2 regions of the Agromyces laixinhei genome follow, and region 2 is predicted to be linked to the other one. Evidence: predicted binding sites of a transcription regulator. Region 2 holds the regulator's gene; the other holds the start of a gene.
What was found. The regulator LexA, encoded in region 2, represses DNA repair genes until DNA is damaged. The targets are predictions, from matches to a motif close to TCGAACANNTGTTCGA.
Positions count from the first base shown of each region.

Region 1: the regulator LexA is predicted to act here: its motif matches at 4,911-4,926, upstream of FHG54_RS16520 (Rv2578c family radical SAM protein).

Region 1 is NZ_CP040872.1:1,421,735-1,436,478, reverse strand. It holds gene FHG54_RS06780 (thymidine kinase) at 1-633, opposite strand, end outside; gene FHG54_RS06775 (hypothetical protein) at 653-1,804, opposite strand; gene FHG54_RS06770 (sensor histidine kinase) at 1,801-3,054, opposite strand; gene FHG54_RS16520 (Rv2578c family radical SAM protein) at 3,193-4,902, opposite strand; gene FHG54_RS17050 (trypsin-like serine protease) at 5,015-5,905, shown strand; gene FHG54_RS06750 (hypothetical protein) at 6,597-6,905, opposite strand; gene FHG54_RS06745 (MFS transporter) at 7,170-8,573, shown strand; gene FHG54_RS06740 (ABC-F family ATP-binding cassette domain-containing protein) at 8,623-10,404, opposite strand; gene FHG54_RS06735 (malate:quinone oxidoreductase) at 10,872-12,302, opposite strand; gene FHG54_RS16745 (VOC family protein) at 12,460-12,906, opposite strand; gene FHG54_RS06725 (hypothetical protein) at 13,023-13,439, opposite strand; gene FHG54_RS06720 (MerR family transcriptional regulator) at 13,523-14,143, shown strand; gene FHG54_RS06715 (aspartate-semialdehyde dehydrogenase) at 14,219-14,744, opposite strand, start outside.
Region 2 is NZ_CP040872.1:2,433,877-2,448,620, forward strand. It holds gene FHG54_RS11525 (DUF1844 domain-containing protein) at 132-482, shown strand; gene FHG54_RS11530 (DNA-formamidopyrimidine glycosylase family protein) at 495-1,271, opposite strand; gene FHG54_RS11535 (ATP-dependent helicase) at 1,258-5,874, opposite strand; gene FHG54_RS11540 (pyridoxal phosphate-dependent decarboxylase family protein) at 5,935-7,380, opposite strand; gene FHG54_RS11545 (SseB family protein) at 7,478-8,278, opposite strand; gene priA (bifunctional 1-(5-phosphoribosyl)-5-((5-phosphoribosylamino)methylideneamino)imidazole-4-carboxamide isomerase/phosphoribosylanthranilate isomerase PriA) at 8,288-9,034, opposite strand; gene hisH (imidazole glycerol phosphate synthase subunit HisH) at 9,135-9,773, opposite strand; gene hisB (imidazoleglycerol-phosphate dehydratase HisB) at 9,770-10,384, opposite strand; gene FHG54_RS11565 (histidinol-phosphate transaminase) at 10,381-11,475, opposite strand; gene FHG54_RS11570 (LysM peptidoglycan-binding domain-containing protein) at 11,515-11,904, opposite strand; gene lexA (transcriptional repressor LexA) at 12,174-12,851, shown strand; gene FHG54_RS11580 (alpha/beta fold hydrolase) at 12,903-13,700, opposite strand; gene metE (5-methyltetrahydropteroyltriglutamate--homocysteine S-methyltransferase) at 13,786-14,744, opposite strand, start outside.

The DNA.
Region 1 (14,744 bases), 1.0 Mb from region 2:
CCCGTTGAGCACGCCGCCGCTCTCTTCGAGGTAGCACACCCCGCAGAGCGACTCGTAGGAGACCGCGTGAGCACCGTCTTCGCCGAGCTGCGTCGAGGCATCGATTGCGACCTGGTTTCCGTCGAAGACGAATACGCCGTCGATGAGTCGCGCGTTGAAGATGGCCTTGCGCCCGCAACGGCAGATGGTCTTCAGCTCTTCGAGGCTGTGGGCGACCTCGAGCAGTCGCCTGCTGCCGGGGAACGCCACGGTCTGGAAGTCGGTGCGAATGCCGTACGCGAGCACCGGCACCGAATCGATGAGAGCGATGCGGAGGAGATCGTCGACCTGCTCCGAGTTCAGGAACTGGGCTTCGTCGACGAGCAGGCAGCTCACGTCGCGGCCGCGCTCTTCGATCACCCGATTGCGGTGCGACTGGAACAGGTCGAGCACATCCGTGGCCGGTGCGATCGTGAAGTCGACCTCGCGCACGACGCCGAGTCGCGAGACGATGTCTCGGTCGCCCTTCGTATCGACCGTGGGCTTCGCGAGCAGCACCCGGTGACCGCGCTCCTCGTAGTTGAACGCGGCTTGGAGCAGCGCCGTCGACTTGCCGGAGTTCATCGCCCCGTAGCGGAAGTACAGCTTCGCCATCTACTCGCAGCGCCCGTCTTCACTCGATGTCATATCTCAACTCCACTGTCACATTCTCTCGCGTCAGGGAAGCATCCGCTCGCAGCGCCACCGCTCGTGCCACGGCGACGAATCGGTCGAGTTCACGTCGATTCGGCGGGGCGCTGCCCGGCGCGGAGACGATCGTGACGACGCCGCGTTCGCCCTCATCGCCCTCGTTCGTGAAGGCCACTCTGATGAGCTGCGACCTGGCGGCATCGCCGAGCCAGGAGATGAGCGCGGTCACCGCCGAACGTTGATCGGCGCCGAGGTCGTCGGCGGCACCGGTCGGATCGTCGACGATCGTGTCGATGCCACGCGCCACGCGGATGTTCGCTGCGAGATCGTCGATCCACGTCGATTCGAGGCCGGCCCGCAACGCCCGCCTGAGCGCTTCGGCCAGTTCGCGCGCCCGTCCGGCGTCGGACACGGAGATGCGCTCGGCCGTCATCACACCGGCGAGGAACGGCAGTACTTCCCTGCCGAGCACCGAGACCCCGCTCTGCTGCACAGTGCGCGCGATGCCCGCGCGCAGCTCTGCATCGCGCTGCAGGGCCACCCGATTGGCCGCCCGTTGCCAGGCGAGCGTGTCGGAGACGATGCGGTAGGAGTACCCGGCCGCCGCGGCCGACATCGCGAGCACCGGTGCCGCGTTCAGGATGAGGATGCCGCCGATCGGGGCCTCCGAGGAGGCGTACATCGTCGCCCCCGCGGCGAGGATCGAGAGCACCACTGCCGACAAGACGCCGGCGAGCGATGCAGAGAGCCACGTGATGTACGGTGCGAGCGAGAGGATCAGCAGGCCGATGACCGCCGGACCGAAGTCGTCGTAGACCTCGCGATTGTTGCCGATGGTGCTGACGTACTCGGCGATGGCGGCTCCAACGGCGAGCGTCACCACGATCCAGAGCCGTTCGTTGGTGAACGGTGCATGAGCCGGCAGTGCCCAGACGGCGGCGACCGATCCGGCAGCGGCGAGAAGGAGGAGAGCGACCACCGCGGCCAGGGGCGAGCCGACCTCGTTCCAGTGGGCCCAGGTCAACCCGAGCGCCACCACGAACGCGACCGAAGCGCCGATCGTCACGATGGGTGCGGCGGCGATCGCGCCGATCGGGTCCGCCTCCTGCTGGGTGAGACGCAGATGCCCGTTCATGCGCCGCCCTCGGGAACCGTCAGCACGACGGTCGTGCCGATGCCCCTCGACGACCAGAGCCGAACCGTCCCGTGCTCCTGTTCGATGCGGGCACGTATCGACGTGCGCAGCCCGATGCGATCGGGGGCGACCTGAGCCTCATCGAATCCGATACCGCTGTCCATGACGGCAATGGTCACCTCTCCACCGCCGAGGCCGAGGGCGAGCTCCGCCTCGTCGACGCCGGAATGCCTCGCGACGTTGATCAGGCATTGCGCCACCGCGGCGTCGAGTGCGGCGGCACGGCGCGGCCCCAGTGTGCCGAGCACCGCGACATCGCCGGTGACCCGCACCCTGAGGCCCGCGTTCTCCGCCGCGGTGAACGAATGGTCGAGCGGGGGCACGTCGGATTCTGCGGGCGGATGTCCGTCATCGTCATCGAGTTGCCGCTCGCCGAGCGCCTTCGCGCCCCCCACCCCCTCGCGGTCGCCGGCCTCGCCGCTCGACGCATGGTCGATCGCCCAGTCGCGACCGACGACGAGACCGAGATCCTGACGGATGCCCGCTCGCAACCGCTCATCGACCGGGCCGGAGCCCGCGGCCGCGATCGCCACGAGATGACTGAGCGCGGTGTCGTGCAGCCGCGCCGTGGCGCGGAGCTCGTAGTCGTGCCGGATCGCGAGTTCTCGTGTCTGCTGGCTGGCACGGTGCAACCCGGTTTCGCGACGCATGCCGGCGCGGCGAGTGAGACCGTCGAAGACACGCACGATGACCACCACCACGAAGGCGAAGCACGTGGCGGCGTTCGACATGAACACTCCGCCCGTCACGACGGCTCCGACGAGCATCGCGACCTGGCCGAGGGCGAAGCCGAGCGTCGCCCAGATGATCGCGATCGTCGAACCGTTTCCGGCTCCGCCGACGAGCAGCAGCGCGACTCCCACGAGAGCGAGCACCGCGTTGTTCGTCGACGGGAACTCGCCACTGCGCAGCACGAGCACGGTGAGGGCGAGCAGAGCACCGGCGCCGGCGACGAGATAGACGACGGTCAGCGTGACCGTGGCGTACCGGGCGACGAGTGCGAGCAGCACCATCATGCCGACGGCGAGCGCGAACCCGATCCAGCGGTCGGAACGATCCTGCAGCAGCGAGACGACGGCAACGAGTGCTGCGGCCATACCGAGGCAGGCGAATGCCGCGCAGTGCCCTGCGTTGCGGAGCGCCCTGCTGAGCGATTCCCTCGCAAGGTGTCCCGGCAACCCCAGGGTCATCGTGATCCTCCGCTCGGTGCCGCACACGCGAACGTCGACGTTCGCCCCCGCGCGAACTTCGCCGTTCGTGCTTCTGCGGATTATCCCAGTTTCGTGCGCGCCACGCGGGCGACTCGGCCGAACCGACGGCGAACTCGGTCAGAACAGTGCCGACGGATCGTGCGGAAGGTTCAGGGCGTCGGGGAGTTCGGTCCGGACGGCGACCCCGTCGGAGCCAGGTCGCCGAGAGGCTCGGGCGCCGCGCCACGTCGCCGGACCGCGCGCGAGCGCCGACGACCGTACTCCCCCGGTGACCGGATCTTCGCGACCGCGCTCGAGACCGTGCGCACTGATCAGCGGGCGAATGCGTTCGCCCAGCCACTGCCGATAGGCCTTCGGTGCGTACGCGTTCGAGCCGTAGTACATGGATCGGTACTGCGGAACGAGCTCGGGGTGCTCGCGCCCCAGCCACTGCATGAACCACGGTTTCACCGCGCCGCGAAGATGGAGCGCCGAGTAGAGCACGCTCGTGGCTCCTGCCGACTTCGCCGAACGCAACGCCTCGTCGAGATGGGCCTTCGTGTCGGTGAGGTGGGGCAGGATCGGCATCAGGAACACGGAGCAGTCGAAGCCGGCATCGCGCACGGCCGAGACCGTCGCCAGCCGCGCCCTCGTGCTGGGGGTGCCCGGTTCGATCGACTGCTGCAGTTCGTCGTCGTAGATCGCGATCGACATCGCGATGTCGACGGGAACGTGCGACGCGGCGTCGACGAGCAGCGGCAGATCGCGCCGCAGCAGCGTGCCCTTCGTGAGAATGCTGAACGGCGTGCCGCTCGAGGCGAGCGCCTCGATGATGCCCGGCATGAGCGCATAGCGCCCCTCGGCGCGCTGGTAGGGGTCGGTGTTCGTGCCGAGCGCGACCGGCTCATGTCGCCAGGCCGATTTCGCGAGCTCGCGACGCACGACCTCGGCGACATTGACCTTCACGATGATCTGCCGGTCGAAGTCAGCGCCGGCGTCGAGGTCGAGATAGGTGTGCGTCGGTCGGGCGAAGCAGTTGTGACTGACGACTCCGTTCGCGATGAAGTCCCCAGTGGTGGTGGTGAGGTCGAGCATGTCGACGACCTCGTCGAGCGGATCGATCGCGATGACCTGCAGGTCGCTCGCGGTCTTCACAGCAGAACCCACTTGGCTGGCCACGTACTCGCCGCCTCCGGAGCGCGTGTAGGTTCGTCGCAGCATCATGCCGTCGCCGCGGATCATCCCGGCGAGGTAGCCACGCTTGTACTCCTCGGAGAACGCGTCCGGCGACACCTCTCTGCCGCGGTTTCCGAATCCCATCAGCGAGTTCGAGGTCGTCAGATAGGGGCGTCGGGAGCTTCCCGACATCCGGCCCGTCACGTGCTTCCACCCTCGCACCGTGAGGAAGCGATGGTCGCCGCTCGCAACGAGCCGCGTACCGTCGGCCAGCGTGACTCTGAACGCCGGCTTTCGTGTCGCCCACTTCGCGACGATCCTCGATGTCGTATATCGCCGATACCGACCGTGGACGCGCGTGCCGAGCACTTCGTCGCCAACCTCCACCGACCTCAGCGGCCGCTCTCGTCCGTCGGCCATCGTGATGAGCGTGTCAGGGTGCAGGCAGTAGGTGCAGGCGTGCGTGCAACCCCGATAGGGATTGATGGTCCAACCGAACGGCATCGCTGATTGGCCGGGAACGCGATTGAGCGCGGACTTCGCGAGCACCTCGTGGAAGGTGACGCCGGCGAACTCCGGCGTCTGTACCGAACGCACGAGATTGTTGAGTTTCGCGAGCCCGGGCAGCACGCCCGACTGCTCGACGCCCAGTTCCTGCCCGCTCCACCGCATACCGACATTCGAACACATATTCTGGATATCTGTATGGATGAAGTTCGTTTCGCCACTCAGCGGCGACGTGTGGCAGGTACCTCACGGCGAGCCGGGACGTTGAGCCCGCCTGTTGACACGTAAGTTTTGGGAGGGCGGGCTCAATGTCGAGCCTGCCGTAGCGGCGGAGCAGAACCATCGAAATCTTGAACAAGAGGAGTCCCACTTGCGGAGGATAGCCAGGGGAGGCATCACTGCCCTGATTGCAGCGCTTCTGGTCGTCCTATTCGGAGCTTCACAGCCTGCTCAAGCACTGTCTTATGGCTACTTTGCCGGCCACCCGCTTTACCGGGGTTCCGAGCCGTGGTGCACTGGCGGTTGGACCATTCAGGGCACAAGCGGCACGTTCATCCTGACTGCCGGCCATTGCTTCGGGGTAGGAGAACGGGTGTCCGGGACCGCCGTCCCTTTCGGCACGATGGCGTACCGAAAGTTCAACGGCACCGAGGGCGACTCCGGGCTCATCCGACCTGACGCCGGTGTCACGATGTACCAGATAGTGGTTGACCCGCGGACGGGACAAACTCCTCCTGGGACCAATGGACGCGTGACCGGGAAGATGCCCAACTATGAGCAGACGAACGGCACACTGGTCGGCAAGATGGGCATCACGACCGGTAGGACTGAAGGGACGATCCAATACCGGTATCCACGGAACGGAGTCTATGTCTACTGCGCAACGTACGCTCGAGCGGGAGGAGACTCCGGCGGGCCCGTTTGGCGGAATGATAGCCAAGGCTTGCGCGCTGTTGGCATGCATGTCGGGTCGATCGTTTACAACGGTGCCACCCTCGGGTGCTACTACCCCATTGACACGCTTCTGAGTCAGTGGGGTGCGAGCATGAACTTCTTCCCGAGCGCCCGCATGCAGGCTCCATCGGGCGACCTGATGCCTCCAAGCGAAAGCACCGACTTTCCGCCGATCGTCACAGACGCCGATGGTGCGGTCTGGAGCAACGACTAGACGGTATGTAGTGACCGCTCACCGGGTGTGAGTGTTGCGTGCCGGCATGCCGACACCAGCGTTGCGCTTCCCTCATGCGACTATGTCTGGCCGTAGCCGCGGCGTCCCAGCTCAAATGGGCGCATCATGGATGGACCAGCGGACGCCTCTCAGTCTCTCGGCCATCTCGTCTGCGCGGGCGCGCCGCTGCATCTGGCAGCCGCAATGCGCGTTCTCGTCCCAACCGACGCCCCGTCGATTCAGGGCACCGATGATGGCGTGATCTCCCGCGAGGGCACCACTGCGGCGTTCAAGATGACGCGGCCCCCGAGTGGCCGCTCGAGATCTATAGTGAACGGTGTCGCCGGGTTCCCCTGACACGATGCCTCACGGGCGCCCGACGGCCGCACCCCGATGACCAACTCAACCGTGGACTCAGTCTCGGCGATCTCGACGAGTTCGACCCGACCGGTGGCGTCCTGACCCGAGTTGCACGCGAACTCCGTGACGAGTAGTGCGAGATGGTCAGACTCGGGGGGCGGGCGGCGACGAGGGATCGAGGGAAACTCTCGCTGCATTCAGCTCGCCGAGGTCAAGCATCGGCGAGCAGGTCGACGACTCAACAACTGCCCATTCCGACTCGCCGGGATTAGCTGGCATGGAATCGGTGGAGATGACGATGTACATGTATTCGCGGATGTCGCCGCGGCCGTCATCTTGCGGAACGGCGAGCTTTGTCCATCAACATCACACGATCGTTGCTCTCCTGCGCAATCAGCCAATCGAGCGCATCGAAACCGGAGACACCGCGTCCGTCGAGGGCCGGCGCGGCAGCGGGTGCGAGCTCGCTCGCCGGCCTCGGGTCCTCCAGTGCCTGCACGGGCACCTCATTTCCCTGGCACAGCACCACGATGGGCTGATCGTCCGAGACCAGGTCACCGGCCGAGCGATCGGGCGCCGCGCACGCCGTCCCCACGAACGCCATACACGCGATCACCACTGAGAGTCGCGCCGCGGCCATCGACCTTTTCCTCATGCAGCTCAGGGTACAAGGGGCGCGTTGGCGATACGACCCAACGCATATCCTGACTCGGTCGTCACGACGCGCCACCACGTCGGCGATGGCCGCGTGTTGAAGCGAGCGCCCTCCGCCGGCGCTGCTTCATTCGAGCAGATACCCAGAACACATATTCGAGCGATCTGTCCAGTGCCGTGCTTGACACCGGGCATCGAGGTGGCAAGGCTCGCAGCGAGTCATCCGTCGACACCGGACAGGAGGCAGCGGATGTCGCAGCGACGCAGTGACCCGGCCGCCCCCGCTGCCCGCGCCGACTGGACGATCGCCGCCCTCTGCACCGGCACGACCCTGAGCGCCGTGAACTCGGGCATGGTCGCGGTCGCGCTCGTGACCCTCCAACGCGAGTTCTCGGTGGATGTCGCCACGGTCACGTGGGTGATCACGGCCTTCTATCTCACGTCCGCGGTGCTCCAACCGGTGATGGGTCGCATTGCCGACCGCTACGGCCCGAGACGCGTCTTCACCATCGGTCTTGCGATCGTCGCCGTCGCCGGGGCACTCGGCCCGTTCGCACCGGCGTTCGGCTGGGTGGTCGCCGTGCGGGTGCTGCTCGCGGTCGGCACCTCGACCACCTTCCCGAGCGCCGCGGCGATGCTGCGTTCGATCGCCGCGACCAGCACGCTGAGCGCGCCGAAGATGATCGCGCGCATTCAGCTCGTCGACACGAGCTCGGCGGCCGTCGGCCCGGTGCTCGGCGGACTGCTGATCACGGCGTTCGGCTGGGAGGCGATCTTCTGGGTCAACGTGCCGCTCGCGGCCCTCGCGATCCTCGCGACTCGTGTGCTTGCTCCGCGCGACGCAGCGCGCGAGCATGTTCCCCTGCGACGAACGGTTGCCGAGTCCGACCTGCCGGGCATCATCCTGTTCGCCGCAACGGTCGTGACGCTCCTGCTGTTCCTGCTCGACATCGCGACCGACCCGAACTGGTGGTTCCTCGTGGCCGCGATCATCGCGGGCTCGCTCTTCGCGTGGCGTGAGCTGACGTGCACCACGCCGTTCATGGATCTGCGCCTGCTCGGCGACAACCTTCCGCTCATCCGCGTGTACGTGACGTTCATCCTGGCGAACCTCGTGCTCTACAGCGCACTGTTCGGCGTGCCGCAGTACCTCGAGAACCACGGGGGCTACCGCACCGACGCGGTCGGCGCGCTGATGCTTCCGCTGGCCGCCTTCACCGTCATCCTCGCGCCCGTCGTCGAGCGCATGATCGACCGACGCGGTATTCGCACCGCGCTCGTCGCCGGCAGCATCGGGCTCGCGGCATCCGCTCTCGCACTGCAACTGCTCGCCGGATCGACGAGCCCCTGGATCGTACTGCTGCTGATGGCCGCGGTCGGCGTGCCGTACGGGATCGTGCTCATCTCGATCACCCAGTCGCTCTACGTCGCCGCGCCGCCCGATCGCGTGGGTCAGGCCGCGGGCCTGTTCCAGACGGCGCGCTCGCTGGGCTCGATCGGCTCGACGGTGGTGGTCGGGCTCAGTTTCGCTGGCGGCACCGATCCGACCGACTGGACCCTGCTCGCGACGGTGATCGCCGTGCTTGCCGGCCTGTTCCTGGCCGCCGTCGTGCTCTGGCGCGACAAGCGGGCGGCGCCGGCCGGGCCCGAATGAGCAGTGAGCGGATGCCGCGGCGACACGCGCCCCGCGGCATCCGCTCGCTTCATCGGAGCGCCGCGACCGGCGCCCTGCTGCCCGCGGCGAGCTCGAGTTCGTCGCCCGACCACCGGCGACGGAGCCAGCGATCGTGGCTCGCGATGACGACGGCACCGGGGTAGGTTCCGAGCGCCTCCTCGAGGTCGGTCGCGAGGGCCAGTGAGAGGTGGTTCGTCGGCTCATCGAGCAGGAACACGTGCGGTGGCCGGGCGATCACGAGCGCGAGCGCGAGCCGGCGCTGCTGCCCGACCGAGAGCGCGCCGATCGGGCGCGACTCGTCGCGCGGGGCGATGAGCCCGAGGCCGCCGAGCGGCACCTGCTGGGCACGCCGCTCGCCGAGCACCCGCTCGTAGAGACGCCGAGGTGAGGTGGCGAGGTCGGCGAAGCGCACGTCCTGCTCGAGCAGCTGCACGCGCAGCCCCTTGCGCCGGTGCACGAGACCGTCGTCGACGCGCTGCGCCCCCGCGAGCACATTCAGGAGCGTCGACTTGCCCGCGCCGTTGGCGCCCGTCACGAGCAGCCGCGTGAGCGGAGCAACCTGCAGCGACTCGATCGCGAGGCGGCCGTCGACCGCGACATCCGACAGCTGCAGGAGCAGACCGGATGACTCCTCGAGCGCGTGGGAGCCCGACGGGATGCCGGCGAACACCAGGGGCGACGGCGGCTTCGCCACCTGCTCGCGCTCGAGCGTCGCGAGTCGCAGCTCGGCGTTGCGCACTCGGCGCGAGACCGCCTGATCGACGTTCTCGCCCTTGAAGTGGCGGATGAACTTGTCGTTGTCGGTGGCCGCTCGGCCATGGGCGACGCGACGAGCGGCGCCGCCGACATCGCTGCGAAGCTGTTTCAACTCCGACTGCTCGTCGTCGTACTGGCGCCGCCAGCGCACTCGCTCCTTCGCCTTGACATCGAGGAATTCGCTGAACCCGCCGCCGAAGACGGTGCCGCCCGAAGCTGCGAGCGCGTCATCACGCGACGCGGTCGATGCGGCGTGGCTCGACGCAGAGTGGGCGAGCGCGCCCGCCCGCCCCGGGTCGAGGTCGAGCAGGCCGGTGGCCGCCCGGTCGAGAAACGCGCGGTCGTGGCTCGCGAACACCACCGGCCCGCGCCACGCGCGGAGCCGATCCTCGAGAAACGCCGCCGCGGCGTCATCGAGATGGTTCGACGGCTCGTCGAGGAGCAGCGCGTCGGGGGCGCTCAGCAGCAGGGCTGCGAGCGCGAACCTCGAGCGCTGACCCCCCGAGAGTTCGACGATGCGCCGGTCGAGGCCGAGATCGCCGACGCCGAGCCCCTCGAGGAGCTCGTCGCGGCGGGCCTCGGCGCTCCAGACCTCGGCGCCTTCCGCGGCGTCGAGCGCGGCGGAGTATCGGGCGGCCGCCGGGTCGCCCGCGTCACTCGGCTCGGCGGCGTCACTCGCGAGCGCGGTCGCCGCGGCGTCGAGTTCGCGTTCGATCGCCCGCACCTCGGCGAGGGCCGCCTCGAGCACCTCGCCGACGCGCTCCTGCGGTGCGAACGGCAGCTCCTGGGCGAGCAGCGACGTGCGCCGCGGCCGCACGATGCGGCCCGAGGTCTCGGCGTTCGAGCCGGGCGATGCCGCGGCATCCGCCCGCTCGAATTCGCCGGCGATGAGCCGGAGCAGTGTGGACTTGCCGGCGCCGTTCTCGCCGATCAGTCCGAGGCGTTGGCCCGGTGCGACCGCGAAACCGAGGTCGGTGAAGACGCGTCGATCGGGATACGAGACGGAGAGGCCGTCGACACGGAGATGGTGGGAATGGGTGATGGATACAGTCATGCGGTACGCCTTTGCCCTGTGTGCGAAAGCCCCCGGGCGGTCGACGGATGCCGCGGCGCGCGTGCAGCGGCACGATGCACCGAGCCGGCGGAACGCGGGCGCGCGGCGCCGACGACCGCCCGGGAGCGGAGAGGATCCCGCCGGGCGTTGCCGTCGCAGCTCGGGTGCGCGCGAATGCCGTCGCGAACAGCACGATGCCCAGATCAACCGGAGACCCGAACCGTGCGCACACCCGATGTCAACGGCGCCTCAGGCGCGGGACGAGGGTGTGTACTCACTTCATAGCGGGTACGACGGTAGCAGAGCTCGCCGAGAATACCAACCACCGCGCCGGATGCCGCACACGCGCGGGTGCTACGCACGCGGCTTGGCGGAATGTAGGACGCAGGCGGAGATGTAGGACGCAACGGCGCTGCGGCGCCCTACAAAGGCAGCTTCGACCTACAAACACGCCCCACGCGCGGGTGCTACGCCGTGAGTTCGAGCACCTTCGCGGTCTCGGCCAGCGACGTCGCCGCGGCATCCGCGTTGCCTGAGAGCAGTGTGCCGTGGCTCGGCATCATCTCGCGCAGCTTGGGCTCCCACTCGGCCATGCGGCCCGGGAAGCAGCGGCCGAGCACGTCGAGCATGATGGGCGCGGCGGTCGATGCGCCGGGCGAGGCGCCGAGCAGGCCCGCGATGCTGCCGTCGGCTCCGGTGATGACCTCGGTGCCGAACTGCAGCACGCCGCCCTTCTCCGGATCTTTCTTCATGACCTGCACGCGCTGGCCGGCCGTGATGAGCTCCCAGTCCTCGCTCTTGGCTGTGGGCATGAACTGGCGAAGTGCCGCGAGCTTCTTGTCGCGTGAGGCGAGCAGCTCCGAGACGAGGTACTTCACGAGGTCGAAGTTCTTGAACGCGACCTGCAGCATCGGGCCGAGGTTGTGCAGTCGCACCGAGAACGGCAGGTCGAACCACGTCGAGGTCTTCAGGAACTTCGGCGTGAAGCCGGCGTATGGCCCGAAGAGCAGCGCGGTCTCGCCGTCGACGACCCGGGTGTCGAGGTGCGGCACCGACATCGGCGGCGCACCCTTCGCGGCCTTGCCGTAGACCTTCGCGTGGTGCTGTGCGACGAGTTTGGGGTTCGTCGTACGGAAGAACTGGCCCGAGATCGGGAAGCCGCCGAAGCCCTTGATCTCGGGAATGCCCGAATGCTGCAGCAGGGCCAGCGCGCCGCCGCCCGCACCAACGAAGACGAAGCGCGCGTTGACGACCTTGGGGGTGTTGCCGACGAGGTGGCGCAGGTGGAGCTTCCACGTGCCGTTCTTCTGACGCTTGAGGCGGGTGACCTGGTGGTTCGTGGCGATCTCGGCGCCGCGCGTCTCGATGTCGCGAAAGAGGAACGTGGTGAGAGCACCGAAGTCGACGTCGGTACCGGCGACCGTGCGGGTCGCGGCGACGCGCGCCTTGGGATTGCGCTTCTTCGCGAGGAGCGGAGTCCACTCGGCGATGCGCTCGAGGTCTTCGGTGTACTCGAGGTCGGGGAAGAGCGGTTGCTCCCGCAGGGCGGCGACGCGCTTCTTCAGGTACTCGATGTTGGCATTGCCCTTGACGAACGTCATGTGCGGCGCGGTGTTGATGAAGTTCTGCGGTTCTGGCAGCGCGCCCTGCTCGACGAGGTACGACCAGTACTGCCGGCTGATCTGGAACTGCTCGTTGATCGCGACGGCTTTGCTCGCGCTGACGGTTCCATCGGGCTGCTCGGGCATGTAGTTGAGCTCGCAGAGCGCGGCGTGACCGGTTCCCGCGTTGTTCCACGCGTTCGACGACTCCTGTGCAACCTCGCCGAGGCGTTCGTAGACGCGGATCGTCCAGTCGGGTTGGAGTCGCGAGAGCAGGGAGCCGAGCGTGGCGCTCATGATGCCCCCGCCGATCAGCACGACGTCGACGGTTTCCTCTGAAGTCACGGATTCCAGTGTAGATGCCCCGGATGGTGCCCCAGACCAGCGTCGCTCACGCGCCGACCAGCGTCGCTCATGCGCGGCCCAGCGTCGCTCATGCACCGCCCAGCGTCGCTCATGCACCGCCCAGCATCGGCAGGCCCCGCTCGTCGAGCGGCCACGACGGGTTGTGGGCGAGCTCCCAGAGGTTGCCGTCGGGGTCGGCGACGTAGCCGCTGTACCCGCCCCACTCGGTTGGGCCGGCCGCCTTGGAGATCGAGCCGCCCGCGAGCACCCAGTCGCCGACGGCATCGTCGACCGCTTCGGGCGAATCGAGGTTGATCGCGAGGGCGACGGCGCGGAAGGCGGGGGCGTTCGCGTGCATGGTCGGGAGCGCCGCATCCTTCGCAAGCTCGGCCGTCTCCCACAGGGCGAGCACGCCGCCCGGCGTGGCGAAGAAGACGACCTCGCCGGACACCGACGACGGCGCTTCGCGCCAGCCGAGCCGGTGGTAGAACGCCGTGGCGGCCTCGACGTCGGCGACGCCGAGCGTGACGAGCGAGAAGCGCTGGGGAATGGCCATGCGCCTGACGCTACGCCGCTCGGCCCGAACTCGCACCCTGTGCGTGGGCGCGCCCCGCTTCGGGCGCAGGCGAGCGGATGCCTCGGGCGGCAGGTGCGCCCGAGGCATCCGTTCGCTCAGAGTGCCGCGACGCCGCCCGCGATGAGGCCGACGCCGGCGGTCACGAGCGCCGCCGTGAGCGAGACGACGCCGAGCCAGAGGAGCACGATGAGCCGCCCCGGCTTCTCGGGATCACGGCCGAGCACCGAGAGGAAGAACCCCGCCGGCATGAGGATCGCCGCGATCGGGACACCGACCCGCGCGAGCCAGAGCCAGAATCCGTCGAGCGCGGCATGCGAGATCACCGAGAGGATCGCGATCGAGAGCACGAGCAGTACGGCGGCGTGGGCGTGGCCGGCGCGGAAGAAGTTCGCCTGGAGGCGATTCGCCGGCACCGATCCGCGCACCACCCGGGTGAGGAAGTAGCCCCCGCTCTCGACCGTGACGAGGGCGAGCAGCAGGATGCCGACGAGGATGACGTCGTCTGCGGGCATGACCGGTCCTTTCGGTTGTCCATGGTTAGATAGTTGTACTCTCCAATACTAGAGAGTGACACTATCTAATGCAAGGAGCCGGGATGCGCATCTCCGCACTCGCCGCCGAGGCGGGTCTGCCGGTCGCGACCGTCAAGTACTACCTGCGCGAGGGGCTCTTGCAACCGGGCACCGTGACCTCGGCCACGCAGGCCAGCTACGACGCGGGCCACGTACGCCGGCTCCGGCTCGTGCGCGCGCTGACCGGGCCCGTCGGTCTGAGCGTGCAGCAGGCGCGCGCGGTGATCGAGCTCGTCGACGAGCCCGGCGATGATCTCTATGCCGCACTCGGGCTCGCCGTCGGTGCGCTGCCGCCGGCCGGCGCCGATCCGGTCGATGCGGTCGATCCGTTCCCTCGGGCGCGCGCTGCGCTCGAGGCGCTCGGGCAGGTCTACGACCCCGAGTTCGCCGCCGTCGCCCAGCTCGAGCGCGCGCTCGTCGCCGCGGCAGACGCCGGTCTGCCGATCAGCGATGAACGGCTCGCACGGTACGGCGCCGCCGCGCGCGACCTCGCCGACTTCGACCTCGAACGGATGCCGCCGGACGCCCACGCCGCCGTCGAGTACACCGTGCTCGGCACCGCGTTGTACGAACCGGTGCTCCTCGCCCTCCGGCGTCTCGCGCATCAGGACGCCGCAGTGCGACGCCTCGGCCGCGAGAGCTGAGGTTCACCGAGCCGCGTGCTCCGTCGTGCGGGCGGCGGTGCGCCCGAGGCATCCGCTCGCGTCGCCCTTCGCTCCTCAGACCGCCGCGGGCGCCTTCGCGGCGACGAGCTCCGCGATCTGCACGGCGTTCAGCGCCGCACCCTTTCGCAGGTTGTCGTTCGAGACGAAGAGCACGAGGCCCTTGCCCTCTGGCGCCGACTGGTCGCGGCGGATGCGTCCGACGAAGCTCGGGTCGGAGCCGGCCGCCTGCAGCGGCGTGGGCACGTCGGAGAGCTCGACGCCGGGAGCGGCCGCGAGCAGCTCGGTCGCACGCTCGGGCGTGATCTCGTTCGCGAACTCGACGTGGAGCGAGAGCGAGTGGCCCGTGAAGACCGGCACGCGCACGCAAGTGCCCGCGACACGCAGGCCAGGCAGCTCGAGGATCTTCCGGCTCTCGTTGCGGAGCTTCTTCTCTTCATCGGTCTCGAGGTCGCCGTCGTCGACGATCGAACCCGCCAGCGGGATCACATCGAAGGCGATCGTGCGCGGGAACTTCTCGGGCGCGGGGAACTCCACCGCCGAACCGTCCTGTACGAGTCCGATCGCATCCTGAGCGACCGCG
Region 2 (14,744 bases):
GTCTTGCGACGCGGAAGCGGAGTGCAATCGACCCGGTAACCTTGATGAAGCGGTATGCGCGGGTGGGAGAATCTCCACTTTCGTACCGGGGTGAAGCCCCGGAGCCCGAAGTAGTCTAACAGAGGAAGTCCGTGAACAGTAGTTCAGACGAGACCACGGTCGAGGGCGCCACCCGCGACATCGCCGAGGTTCCCGCAGTCGAGATCATCACGACCGCAGCAGTGCACCTCATGAGCGCCGCCGCCGTGAAGGTCGGGCTCGCAGAAGACCCCGAGGAGCAGATCGACCTCGACGAGGCGCGCAAGCTCATCAACGCCCTCGCCGGGCTCATCACGGCCGGCGCGCCCGAGATCAGCGACATGCACGCGCGAAGCCTGCGCGACGGACTCCGTTCGCTGCAGCTCGCATTCCGTGAGGCATCCGTGGTTCCCGACCCGATCGGCAAGGGGCCCGGCGAGAAGTGGACCGGTCCGGTCAACTGAACCGGCCGCGCGTCAACGCTGGCAGTTCGGGCACCACCACGACTCGCGCAGCTCGATCTCGGTGCGCCCGAGCCTGCCGTGTTCGATGAGCGCGCCGCAGCGGCGGCACGCCTCACCGGCTCGGCCGTGGACCCAGAGCCGGCGGCCTCGACGCGTGTCGCCGGTCGTCGTGCGCACCGCACGATCGCGATTGGCACGGATGACGCGCACAGCGAGCGCCACGACGGGATCGAGTTCGACCTGCCCGACCGGCCGGGTCGGCAGGATGCCGCGGAGGAAGCACACCTCGTTGACGTAGACGTTGCCGAGCCCCGCGAGGTTGCGCTGCTCGGCGAGGGCGACCGCGATGGGCGTCTCGGGCACGCTCGCGAGTCGGCGCACCGCCTCCGCGGCGTCCCAGTCGGCCCCGAGCAGGTCGGGGCCGAGGTATAGGAGACGCTCGGCCTCCTCGGCCGCGCCGAACAGCTCGAGGGTGCCGAGGTCGAAGCCGACGGCCGAGGCCTCCGGTACCTCGACGATCGCGCGCGCCTGCCAGGCCGGTCGCCGCCACGGTTCACCGGGGCGGAACACCCGCCACTCCCCCTCCATCTTCAGATGCGAGTGCACGACGATGTCGCCGATGCGCAACAGCACGTGTTTGCCGCGACTGCCGACGGAATGCACCGGCAGGCCCGCCAGATCGACCTCGGCGAGCGCGGGCACCCGGAAGTCGGTGCGCGTTATCGTGTGGCCGGCGAGGGCCGCCTCGAGCACGCGTGCGGCTTGAAAGACGGTGTCACCCTCGGGCATCGAAGCGAAGCCCCCTCGGCGTCTCGCGGAACCCGGCCGCGCGGAGCGGCCGGTCGAGCACCGAGCCGAAGACTCCGCCGCCGTTCACCGTCTCGACTCGGAGCCGTTCGGTGCGGCCTCGGATGAGCGCTGCGGCGAGCGCAGCGGTCGCCGCCACGAGCGCCGCCTCGTCTTCGGTGAAGACGAGGGTCGTGCGCCCGCCGCGTTCGAGGTAGAGCACGGCCTCGCCGTCGACGATCGCGACGAAGGCGCCGGCCTTGCGGCCCGGTCGATGCGCGCTCTCACCGGGAAGCTCGGGCCAGTCGAGGGCGGCGCCGAACGGATTGGCCGGATCGGTTGCCGCGAGCGCGACGGCCTCGCCCTTCGGCGCAGCGCGGAGACGGTCGACGGCCGCGCCCGTCGCGAACTGGGCCCCGCCCTGACCGTCGATGAAGTACCCGCGCCGCACGCGGCCTGAATCCTCGAAGCCCGAGAGCGTGCGATAGGCGAGCGCGAAGCCGCCGACGTGCGCCTCGGCCATGACGGACCCACGGGTCACGATGCCGTAGCGCTCGAGGAGTGCTTCGCCGAGCGCGTGGGCCCGCGGTGTTGCCGCCGAGCTGGCGAGCGGCAGCACCGACCATCGGCCGGCAGCCCTCGGGGGATTGGCTCGGGCCGTGGCTGTGCGCCCGGCCTGCACAGTCGCCGCGAGCGAGCGTCGCGAGAGCGAACCCGCCCGCAGCCGGGCCCGCGGGGTCGGCGCCGTGGTCTTGTGGGCTCCCCCGCCGGTCAACAGGCCGCGCACCGGTGCGAAGGTGTCATTGGTGACGAGCCCCGCCCAGGCGAGGCGCCAGAGCGCATCGGCTAACGCACGGTCGCCGTCGGCATCGAGCCCAGCGGCACCGACCGCCTCGGACAACTGCCGGAAGAAGTAGCCTCCCCCGCCGCCGAGCACCGCGATGAGCTCGGATTCGAGCGGATCGAGCGGTGCTGCAGCAGGCGGCGGCAGTGTGAGCTCGGCCGTCTCGGCGAGGTGCAGGCTGATCCAGCCGTCGTCGGCGCCGAGCGACCCCGTGCCCGCCCAGAGCACCTCCCCGGCCGCCGTCAGCTCATCGAGCATTCCGGGCCGGTAGTCGGCGACCCTGGCAGGCAGTACGTACGCCTCCCATGCCGAGGCGGGGATGCGCGCACCCTCGAGTTGCTCGACCACCGCCGCGACGCCATCGACGCCGCCGAGCCCGCCGCCGACCTGCTGCCAACCCGGCAGGAAACGGGCGAACTCCCGCGGCTCGACAGATTCGACCTCATTGCGGAGTGCCGCGAGCGAACGGCGCCGGATGCGCCGCAGCACCCCGCTGTCGCACCATTCCATGCCGGAACCGTGCGGGAGGAACTCCCCCTCGACCACACGGCGCTCTGCGCCGAGCCGTGCAAGAGCAGCGGATGCCACGACGTGCCCGATGCCGAAGCGCGCCGCCACGGTCTGGGCGGTGAACGGCCCGTGGGTGCGTGCGAAGCGGGCCACGAGATCGCCGAGCGGGTCGCGCACCGCCTCGCCGAACGCCTCGGGGAGCCCCGGCGGGATCGGCACGCCGAGCGCATCGCGCAGCCTGCTCACGTCTTCGACGGCGACGAACCACGATTCACCCGCGAATCGCACCGGAGCCGCGCGGCGCGCGGCGACGAGCTCGGCCAGGGCCGCAGCGGCATCCGTCTCGTCGTCGACCCGCGCCGCGAGCTCGGCGGCCGTGAGCGGCCCGAGGTCGCTCAGCAGATCGGCGACCCCCTCGCCACCGCGCGCGACACGGTCGGGATGGAGACGCTGGAGCATGCGCTCGACCTCGTCGACCACGTCGGGGTCGAGAAGCTCGCGCAGCTCGACGGTGCCGAGCAGCTCGGCGAGGAGCGCGGGGTCGAGCGAGAGTGCGGCAGCACGCCGCTCGGCGAGCGGCGCATCGCCCTCGTACATGAACGCGCCCACGTACCCGAAGAGCAGGCTCGAGGCGAACGGACTCGGCGACTCGGTCGTGACGTCGACGAATCGCAGCTCGCGGCGGTCGATGCGTTCAGCGAGCCGGGTCAGGGCCGGCAGGTCGTAGACGTCTTGCAGGCACTCGCGCACGGCCTCGAGCACCATCGGGAACTCGGGGAAGTCGCGGGCGACCTCGAGCAGTTGCGAGGCCCGCTGGCGCTGCTGCCAGAGGGGCGACCGCTTGCCGGGGTTCGAACGCGGCAGGATGAGCGCCCGCGCGGCGCACTCGCGGAATCGGGCGGCGAAGAGCGCCGAACCGCCGACATTGGTCGTGACCAGCTCGGTGAGTTCGGCCGGTTCGAACGCGAACAGTTCGGCCCCCGGCGGGTCATCGCCGGTGTCGGGCATGCGCAGCACGATGCCGTCGTCGCTCGCGACGGCGTTCGAGTCGACGCCGCTCTGTTCGCGCACCCGCGCCCCGATGGCGAGGGCCCACGGTGCGTGCACGCGCATGCCGTAGGGCGAGTGCAGCACGATGCGCCAGTCGCCGAGCTCGTCGCGGAAGCGCTCGACCACGAGGTTGGTCGCGTCGGGAACCACCCGGGTGGCGGCGCGCTGGTCTTCGATGAACTTCACGAGATTCGTCGCGGCGCGCTCGTCGAGCCCGGCAGCGCGGCTGCGAGCGAGGGCGTCGGATGCCGGTGCGCCCGAGAGTTCGGCGATGAAGCCGCCGATCGCCGCCCCGAGCTCGGCCGGGCGGCCGATGCCGTCGCCTCTCCAGAACGGGAGCCGCCCGGGCTCCCCGAACGCCGGAGCGACGAGCACGCGATCGTGCGTGATCTCTTGGATGCGCCAGCTCGTGGCGCCGAGCGCGAACACGTCGCCGACGCGGGACTCGTAGACCATCTCCTCATCGAGTTCGCCGACACGGCGACCCGGCCCGGCCTCTCCGACCATGAACACGCCGAACAGGCCCCGGTCGGGGATCGTGCCGCCGCTCGTGACCGCGAGGCGCTGCGCCCCGCGGCGGCCGGAGATCGTGCCGGCGTCGCGGTCCCAGACGATGCGTGCGCGCAACTCGCCGAAGCGATCGGATGGGTAGCGCCCCGCGAGCAGGTCGAGCGTCGCGTCGAAGGCCGACCGGGGCAGCGCGGCATAGGGCGCGGCGCGGCGCACGAGCTCGAACCACGCCTCGACGTCCCACTCGTCGAGTGCTGTCGCCGCGATGGTCTGCTGCGCGAGCACGTCGAGCGGGTTCGCGGGGATGCGGAGCTCTTCGATCGCCCCGCCGATCATGCGTTCGGCGACGACCGCGGAATGCAGCACATCGGCGCGGTGCTTCGGGAAGATCAGGCCCTTCGACACCTCGCCGACCTGGTGCCCGGCCCGGCCGAGCCGCTGCAGGCCGCTCGCGACCGATGGCGGAGACTCCACCTGCATGACGAGGTCGACGGCGCCCATGTCGATACCGAGTTCGAGGCTCGAGGTCGCGACGACGCAGCGCAGCCGACCCGACTTGAGGTCGTCTTCGACGAGGGCCCGCTCTTCTTTGCTCACCGAACCGTGATGCGATCGGGCGATCACGGGCGCCGCTCCGCCCGTGACGCCCGAAGCACCGACCGCCTCGGCGGGCGATCGCCGCGCTGCCGCAGGCACGCTGGACGCCTCGACGGCCACCTCGGCCGAGGCCGTCACCGGCACCTCGACCGACGCCACCGGCGCCGCGATCGGCCCCGCAGCGCGCTCGGCCCACAACTCGTTGAGCCGTGCGGTCAACCGCTCGGCCAGGCGCCGGGAGTTCGCGAAGACGATCGTCGAGCGATGCGCGAGCACCTCGTCGAGGATCGCCTCTTCGACGTGCGGCCACACCGTGCCCGCCCCGGTCTCTCCGGCGAGGTCGGAGAGGTCGTCGACCGGCACGGTGACCCGCAGGTCGAACCGCTTGCCCGACGGCGGCGCCACGATCGTGACCGCCCGCGTGCCCCCGAGGAATCGCGCCACCTCTTCGTGCGGCCGCACGGTCGCCGACAACCCGATGCGCTGCACGGGCTCGGCGGTCAGCTCGTCGAGCCGTTCGAGCGAGAGCGCGAGATGCGAACCCCGCTTCGTTCCCGCGAGCGCGTGGATCTCATCGACGATGACCGTCTGCACCCCGCGAAGCGTCTCACGGGCCGCCGAGGTGAGCATGAGGAAGAACGACTCGGGCGTCGTGATGAGGATCTCGGGCGGATGCGCCACGAGCCGGCGCCGCTCGGCCGGCAGCGTGTCACCGGAACGCACCCCCACCGAGACCTCGGGCACCGTGGTGCCATGGGCCGCAGCGGTTCGGGCGATGCCCACGAGCGGCGCCCTGAGGTTGCGTTCGACGTCGACGCCGAGCGCCTTCAACGGTGAGAGGTAGATGACGCGGGTGCCGGTCGAGGCCGCCTCGGCCCTCTCGCGGTGCAGCCGGTCGATCGCCCAGAGGAACGCGGCGAGGGTCTTGCCAGAGCCCGTCGGCGCCACGACGAGCGAGTGGTCGCCCCGCGAGATCGCCTGCCACGCGCCGTTCTGCACGGTCGTGGGGGCGCTGAACGACTCGGTGAACCACGCCCGCGTCGCCGGCGAGAACGCGGCGAGCGCCTCAGGCGGGTCTCCGTTCACCTCGGGCATGCCTCCATTCAAGCGGATGCCACCGACGATGGCTCTTCCCCGCCGACGTCTCGAGACCCGCTACCCGATCGGCGGCGCCTCGGCCTCGAGCCCGACGAGCGCACGGGCGACGGCGTCGACCGTGCGGCGCACCTCTGCGGCATCCGTGCGCCAATTGCTCACCGAGAAGCGCACCACCGTGCGGCCATGCCATCGCGAGGTCATGGCGAGCACCTCGCCGTCGTTCCAGAGTCGCTCGCTGAGCGCGGCGGTCGCCTCGTCGGTGTCGAGGGCGATGCACACCTGGGTGAAGACGACCTCGTTCAGCACCTCGACGCCTGGCAGCGCCCCGACGCCGTCGGCGATGCCCCGCGCGGCTTCGGCGAGGCCGTCCACGAGTTCGGCGACGCCGTCACGGCCGAGGGAGCGGAGCACCGCCCAGGTCGGAACGCCGCGGGCGCGTCGCGACAGCTCGGGCGCCTTCTCCTGCGGATCGGAACCGACGGCGGTGGATTGCAGGTAGCTCGCGTGCATGCCGAGCGCGTGCCGCATCGCGGCGGGGTCGCGCACGATCGCGATGCCGCAGTCGTAGGGCACGTTCAGGGTCTTGTGGGCGTCGGTCGACCAGGAATCGGCGGCCTCGAAGCCCGACGTCAGGTGTCGGAGCCTCGGCGACGCCGCCGCCCAGAGACCGAACGCACCGTCGACGTGCACCCATGCGCCCGCCGCGTGGGCGACCGTGATCGCGGCAGCGAAGTCGTCGAACCCGCCCGAGTGGATGTTGCCGGCCTGCAGCGCGACGATCGCCGGGCGATCCTCTTCCGCGAGCACCGCGGCCAGGGCCTCGACGCCGATGCACCCCTGCTCATCGGCCGGCACCGTGACCGGCGCCCCCAGGCCGAGGTACCGGGCCGCGAGGTCCATCGTGCCGTGGCGCTCCTCGCCGGCGATGTACCGCACTGCCGGGCCGCCCGCGAGCCCATCAGCTTCGACGTCCCACCCGGCTCGGCGAAGCACGTCGCCGCGCGCTGCCGCCATGCAGGAGAACTGCGCCATCGTGGCGCCGGTCGTGAATCCGACATCGCACTGCGCCGGCAGGCCGAAGAGATCGAGCAACCACTCGCCGGCGAGCTCTTCGACGGCGACCGCTCCCGGTGTGATCGCCCGGAGCCCGGTGTTCTGGTCCCACGCGGAGACGAGCCAGTCGGCGCCGAGCGCGACGGGCTGCGTGCCGCCGATCACCCAGCCGTAGAAGCGCGGCGAACCGATCGCGATGAGCCCGGGCTCGACGCCCTCGGCGAGTCGTGCGATGACCTCGAGATCGGGTTCCCCCACCTGCGGGAGTTCTCGCCCGAGGCGGTCCTTGATGTCGTCGGCGCTCGCATGCGGCGGAATCGCTCGTTCGCGCACTCCCGAGAGCCACCCCAGCGCGTGACCGGCCGCTGCTGCGACGACCTCGTCGTACGAGGCATCCGCTGCTGGAACGCTTTCGCCGATGCCACCGGTCGTCGTGTTCGCATCATGCATGGCACACCCGGATTCCGTGCGCCGAGCGCACACCCCGATTGTGCGCCGCATCGGTGGCCCGGTCAACGGGGTCGCCGCACGCGGCGGGCGGCAGGCCTCAGCCGGCGGGCGAGCCCACGAGCTTCACGGTCAGCGAATCCACCGAGGTCGCGATGAGATCGTCGGCGGCCCAGCGCCGCGCGAGACGCGCAGTGATCGCGTCGAGCTGCTCACGGCTGAGACCGCCGACGAGTTCGAGCCGCACGACGAGCTCGGGCCCGGTCAGGCGTGCCGTCGGATCACCCGCATGCAGGGTCACGTCGAGCACGGCGAGCTCCCGCTCGATCGAGATTCGGAAGGCCGCGCCGACGGCGGGCGACTCGAACGGCGGCTGCCAGTCGAGCGCCTGCGCGACCGACCACACCGCGGGGCGGCGCAGCACGAATTCGGTCGGCGAAGCGGGGTCGAGCACGATGAGGTCGGTACCGTCGTCGGCGGCTGCCAGCGCCACTCGAACGCCGTCGGCCGGAACGGGCCTCGCAACGGGGTTCCAGCGCGACATCGCTTCGACCGAGGCGAACACCGGCAGCACCGTGCGCCCGTCGGGCCCCTGCACCGTGACGATCGAGAGCTCCTGGCTCTTGTCGATCGCGAGCCCGTGGGCCCCGACCGCGGTTGAGCCGTCGGGCTCGCCCTCGTCTGCCGAGGGGTCGCCGTGTTCGGCGAGCAGCGGGATCAGGAGCCGGGAACGCGCGAACTCCGCCACCACGGGCGCCTGACCTGCTTCGCCGGATCGGAAGGCATCGAGCGCGGCGACGAGCGCCTCGGGCGCGCGGCCGTCGTCGGCCGCGTGCGTGTTCGGCTGGAACGACCGCCCGGCCCACGGCACGCCCGCCGAGTCGGCCGCATCACCGGTCACGCGACACCGTCACTGGGAAGCGACATCCAATGCCTCGACCAGTGTGAACGCGCCCGCGTACAGCGCCTTGCCCACGATCGCGCCCTCGAGGCCGAGCGGAACGAGTTCGCGCAGCGCCACGATGTCATCGAGGCTCGAGATGCCACCCGACGCCACGACCGGGCGATGGGTCCGCTCCATCACCTGGCGGAGCAGGTCGAGGTTCGGGCCCTGCAGCGTGCCGTCTTTGGTGACGTCGGTCACGACGTAGCGCGCCGCGCCGGCCTCTTCGAGGCGATCCATGACCTGCCAGAGGTCGCCGCCGTCTTTGGTCCAGCCGCGTGCGGCGAGCGTCGTGCCGCGCACGTCGAGGCCCACGGCGATCGCCTCGCCGTACTGGGCGATGACGGAGGCGGCCCATTCGGGGTTCTCGAGCGCCGCGGTGCCGAGGTTGATGCGCTTGGCGCCGATCTCGAGTGCATGTTCGAGCGACTCGTCGTCGCGAATGCCCCCCGACAACTCGACATTGACCCCGCGCACCTGCCGGATGGTTCGCTTCAGCACGCCCGCGTTCGAGCCGCGGCCGAACGCCGCGTCGAGGTCGACGAGGTGGATCCACTCGGCACCCTGATCGGCCCAGTCGGCCGCGGCGTCGACGGGGTCGCCGTAGCTCGTCTCGGTGCCGGCCTCACCCTTGGTCAGGCGCACCGCCTTGCCGCCGGCGACATCGACCGCAGGGAGCAGCACGAGGCGGGCGGTTCTGTTGAATTCACTCATTCACTGTCCTAGTCATCGCGGTCGCTTCTTGCGAGTCGGCACAGTCACAGCATCCTAGTCCGCCCGGGTCGAAGCGGTCTGCACGTGACGTCGAAACGGCTCAGCCGAGGGTTCCGATCCAGTTCGCGAGCAGGCGGATGCCCGCCTCGGCCGACTTCTCGGGGTGGAACTGCGTCGCCGTCAGCGGTCCGTTCTCGACCGCGGCGAGGAATCTGCCGCCGTGCTCGGCCCAGGTCAGAGCCGGTTCGGGAAACGGCGGTTCGACGTCGAGCAGCCACTCCTGTGCTGCGAACGAGTGCACGAAGTAGAAGCGCTCGTCTTCGATGCCGGCGAAGAGCTCCGAGCCATCGCCCGCCTCGACCGTGTTCCAGCCCATGTGCGGCAGCACCGGCGCCGGGAGCTCGGTGACCACGCCGGGCCATTCGCCGATGCCCTCGGTATCGACGCCGCGCTCGACGCCGTGCTCGAACAGCACCTGCATGCCGACACAGATGCCGAGCACCGCGCGCCCGCCCGCGAGTCGGCGGTCGATGATCTCTTCGCCGCGCACCGCGCGCAGCTGATCCATGACGGCCTTGAACGCCCCGACACCCGGCACGAGCAGTCCGTCGGCCTCCAGTGCCGCCGTTCGGTCGGCGGTCACCGTGACTTCAGCACCGGCGAGTTCGAGTGCCTTCGCGGCCGAGTGCACGTTGCCCGAGCCGTAGTCGAGCACGACGACACGACGGCTGCGGGTCACAGGGCGCCCTTGGTCGACGGCACGCCCGACACCAGCGGGTCGAACGCCTTGGCCTGGCGGAACGCGCGCGCGAACGCCTTGAACTCCGCCTCGGCGATGTGGTGCGGGTCGCGACCGCCGAGCACGGTGATGTGCACGGTGAGGGCCGCGTTGAAGGCGATCGCCTCGAAGACGTGTCGCACCATCGAACCGGTGAAGTGCCCGCCGATGAGGTGGAACTCGAAACCGGCCGGCTCCCCCGTGTGCACGAGGAACGGGCGACCCGAGATATCGATGACCGCCTGTGCGAGCGCCTCGTCGAGCGGCACGAGCGCATCGCCGTACCTGGAGATGCCGCGCTTGTCGCCGAGCGCTTGCCTGATGGCCTGCCCGAGCACGATGCCGACGTCTTCGACGGTGTGGTGCACGTCGATCTGGATGTCACCGCTCGCTCGCACCGTCAGATCCGTCAGCGAGTGCTTGGCGAACGCCGTGAGCAGGTGATCGTAGAACGGCACGCCGGTCTCGATGTCGCTCGTGCCTGTGCCATCGAGGTCGATCGAGAGGTCGATGCTGGATTCGCTCGTCTCACGCTGCACGCGGGCAGTGCGCGATGGGCTGGATGCGGTCATGGGGCCATTCTATTCGGGGCGGAAACGGCGATCGCCTCGAGGAAGGCGGTGGTCTCGGCCTCGGTGCCCGCCGTCACTCGAAGGTGCCCGGGGATGCCGATCTCGCGGATCAGGATGCCGCGCTCGAGCAGCTGCTCGAAGACGCCGCGCGGGTCGGCGACCCCGCCGAACAGCACGAAGTTCGACCCACTGCGGTAGGGGCGGAACCCGAGTCTCGCGAGCTCGTCGCTGATGCGCTCGCGCTGGACGCGGATCTCGTCGACCATCGCGAGCATCTCTGTTGCGTGGGCGAGTGCGCCGAGTGCCGCCGCTTGCGTCAGTGCCGACAGGTGGTACGGGAGTCGCACGAGCCGGAGCGCATCGATCGCGGCGGGATCGCCGGCGAGGTAGCCCACGCGGGCGCCCGCGAACGCGAAGGCCTTGCTCATGGTGCGGGAGACGAGCAGCCGAGGTCGGCCGGCGAGCAGCGTGAGCGCGCTCGGGGTGCCGGGGTCGGCGAACTCGAAGTACGCCTCGTCGACCACGACGATGCCGCGCGCGGCGTCGGCCACCGCTTCGATCGTCTCGATCGAGACCGGCGTGCCGGTCGGGTTGTTCGGGGCGCAGAGCATCACGATGTCGGGATCGTGCTCATGCACTGCCGCGACGGCGGTCGCCGTGCTGAGCTCGAAGCCGTCGTCACGCCCGGCGGTGATCCACTCGGTGCCGGTGCCCGAGGCGAGCAGCCCGTACATGGAATAGGTCGGAGCGAACCCGAGCACGGAGCGACCCGGCCCGCCGTAGGCCTGCAACACCTGCTGCAGCACCTCGTTCGAGCCGTTCGCCGCCCAGATCTGCGCGGGATCGAGCCCGTGGCCGAGGTAGCCGGCGAGTGCACGGCGCAAGGCCGTGAACTCGCGGTCGGGATACCGATTCAGCGTCAGGATCGCTGCGGCCACCCTGGCGACGATGTCGTGTGCGACGTCTTCGGGAATCGGATGCGAGTTCTCGTTGACGTTGAGCGCGACCGGCACGGTCTTCTGCGGGGCCCCGTACGGGGAACGCCCACGAAGGTCGTCGCGGATGGGGAGGTCGTCGAGACTCGTCACCATGCAAGCCTACGAGGCTCGCCAGCGTGTGTCAGACGGCTCTCACGGTGCGATCGGCAGCGCGAGCCGCTGCCCGGGCTCGACCATCGCCCCATCGAGACCGTTGAGACGGATGATCTCATCGATGACCTCGCGCACGTCGGCGTTGGGATCGACCGTTTCAGCGATGCCCCAGAGCGAATCGCCGTGCCCGACGGTCACGTACTCGAAGGAAACGGCAGCGCCCGCACCGTCGATATCGGCGGCGGCACCCCCGGAGCCGAGCACGATGACGAACGCCCAGATCACGATCGGGAGCGCGGCCAGCGAAGTGAAGACGATGCGGCCGCGCCGCGTCAGTCGGAGTCGGGTACGCGAAGACTCATCTCGCACCCGGTCGCGCGGGAGCACCCGTGCGGCTTGAAAGCCCGTCGTTGCGATCACTGCGCTCATGTCACACCTCCTGTGGGAGTCGCACCCGACCCTCGGCCGGGAGGGCCGGGTGCGAATCTCTGTTCCGAACATATCTTCGATTGCTGACGACCGCAAGGCCGAAACCCGGAAACTTCGAGCAGTCTCGAATCTCCGACACACTCGAACAAGTGTTTGCCGCACGCACGTGAGACGGATACAGTTTCGAATGTCTGGAAGACAGTCGACCAGACACCACCGACATCCCGGCCGTTCGGCCGCAACGAGGGGCGGAGACGTTGAGCACCGACATCGACGACACGCAGGCTGCGGGCAGACCTCGCCGCCGCAAGAGTCTGAGCGCGAAGCAGATCGCGATCCTCGAGACGATCCAGCGCTCGGTCTCGAGCCGCGGCTACCCGCCGAGCATGCGCGAGATCGGCGATGCGGTCGGCCTCTCCTCGCTCTCGAGCGTGACGCACCAGCTCAACCAGCTCGAACTCGCCGGGTACCTCAGGCGCGACCCCAACCGTCCGCGCGCACTCGAAGTGCTCATCGAGCTGCCTGGCGTCACCGATCGCACCGCCACTGCGGCAGAGCACACTCCCGTCGGGGATGCGGCGATGGTGCCGCTCGTCGGGCGCATCGCCGCCGGTGTTCCGATCACCGCCGACCAGCAGATCGACGAGGTCTTCCCCCTCCCCCGCCAGCTGGTCGGCAAGGGCGAGCTGTTCATGCTGAAGGTCGTCGGCGAGTCCATGATCGATGCCGCCATCTGCGACGGCGACTGGGTCGTCGTGCGGTCACAGCGCACCGCCGAGAACGGCGAGATCGTGGCGGCGATGCTCGACGGCGAGGCGACCGTCAAGGTGTTCCGCCAGCGCGACGGTCACACCTGGCTGCTCCCCCGCAACAGTGCGTTCGAACCGATCGTCGGCGATCACGCCGAGGTGCTCGGCAAGGTCGTCGCGGTGCTTCGCGCGGTCTGAGACCGCCTTCGCAGGCTGCAGTGCCGGCGGGGAATGAACGGAAGCCGTCCGCTACGCGGAAGAACTCCCGACGGCCGGGCGAACGACTGCCGAACGCGTGACGACTGGAACCGGGCCGGGATCGGTCGGCGCGAGTTCGCGCAGCCATCCGAGCACGGCGTCCATGAAGCCGGCGTGATCGTCTCGGAACACGGTGTGCCCGGTGCCGCGCACGGTCTCGACCGTCATGCCCTGACGCCGCAGCTGCCCGGCGACCTTCGTCGTGATGAGCAGGCTCTTCTCGGCGAGCACGACGAGCGTGGGTGCCACGAGCCGGGCCGGCGGCACGAGCGGACGGGTGTCGGTGAAGCCGAGGATCGTGCGCTTGTCCCAGTCGCGCAGCGTCGCAAGTTCGATGTCGACGTCGACCGCGCTCCATTTCGGGTTCATCCGCACGAGCGCCGAGCGACGGGGCCGCGGCGCCACGGCGAAGAAGGCCTTGAACGCCCAGCCTTTGACGCCCTTCGGGAATGAGAAGGCCGGGTCGATGTAGATCGCCGCGCGCGGGGCGAGTCGATCGGCGACGAGACTCGCGACGAGTCCGCCGAGCGAGTGGCCCATGACGACCTCGGGAGGCCCGTCGAGCAGCGGCTCGAGGGTTTCGACGACATCGCTCGCCCAAGCGGCCGGAGAGTACCTCGCGGCGCGGGGGCTGCGGCCGTGGCCGGCCAGATCGACCGCGAGCACCCGGAATCCCTGCGCCTCGAGTTCGCCGGTGACGCGATGCCAGGCGCGCGAATCCGACATGATGCCGTGGATGAGGATCGCGGTGCGCCCGCCCCCGCCGGATTCGTGGACCGCGAGTTGCATGGCTCGACGGTACGCGACGCCCCTGAGCATCACCCCGGCACGAGCCGAGCGGATGCCGCGAGCCGCGACATCCGCCCGGTCCCTGCTATCCGGCGAGCACCGGGGCGGAGCGCTCTGCCCGAACCGCCACGGTCGCCTCGACGATGTGCCGCAGCGACTCGACGGTCTCGTCGTACCCGCGCGTCTTCAGGCCGCAGTCGGGGTTGACCCACAGCCGCGTCGCGGGGATCGCCCCTGCGGCGCGCTCGAGCAGCGCCTGTACCTCGGCGACACCGGGAACCCGCGGCGAGTGGATGTCGTACACACCCGGGCCGATGCCGTGGTCGAAGCCGCTCGTCTCGAGGTCGTCGACGACCTCCATGCGGCTGCGGGCCGCCTCGATCGAGGTGACGTCGGCGTCGAGGTTCCTGATCGCGTCGATCACCACACCGAACTCGGAGTAGCAGAGGTGCGTGTGCACCTGCGTGCCGGGCACCGCGCCGCCAGTCGCGAGGCGGAACGAACCGACCGACCAGTCGAGGTAGGCCGGCTGATCGGCCAGCTTCAACGGCAGCAGCTCGCGCAGAGCGGGTTCGTCGACCTGGATGATGCGGATGCCCGCCGCCTCGAGGTCGGTGATCTCGTCACGAAGGGCGAGTGCCACCTGTCGGGCGGTGTCGCCGAGCGGCTGGTCGTCACGCACGAACGACCAGGCGAGGATCGTGACCGGACCGGTGAGCATGCCCTTCATGTGCTGCTCGGTGAGCGACTGCGCGTAGCTCGACCACTCGACGGTCATCGGCGCCGGCCGTGAGACATCCCCCCAGAGGATCGACGGCCGCGTGCAGCGCGAACCGTAGGACTGCACCCAGCCGTGCTTCGTCACCGCGAATCCGTCGAGCAGTTCGGCGAAGTACTGCACCATGTCGTTGCGCTCGGGCTCGCCGTGCACGAGCACGTCCAGACCCAGCTCCTCCTGCAGTCGCACGACGCGCTCGATCTCGGCGCGCATGAGCGCCGCATACTCGTCGGCGGGCAGCTCTCCCTTGACGAGACGGGCGCGCG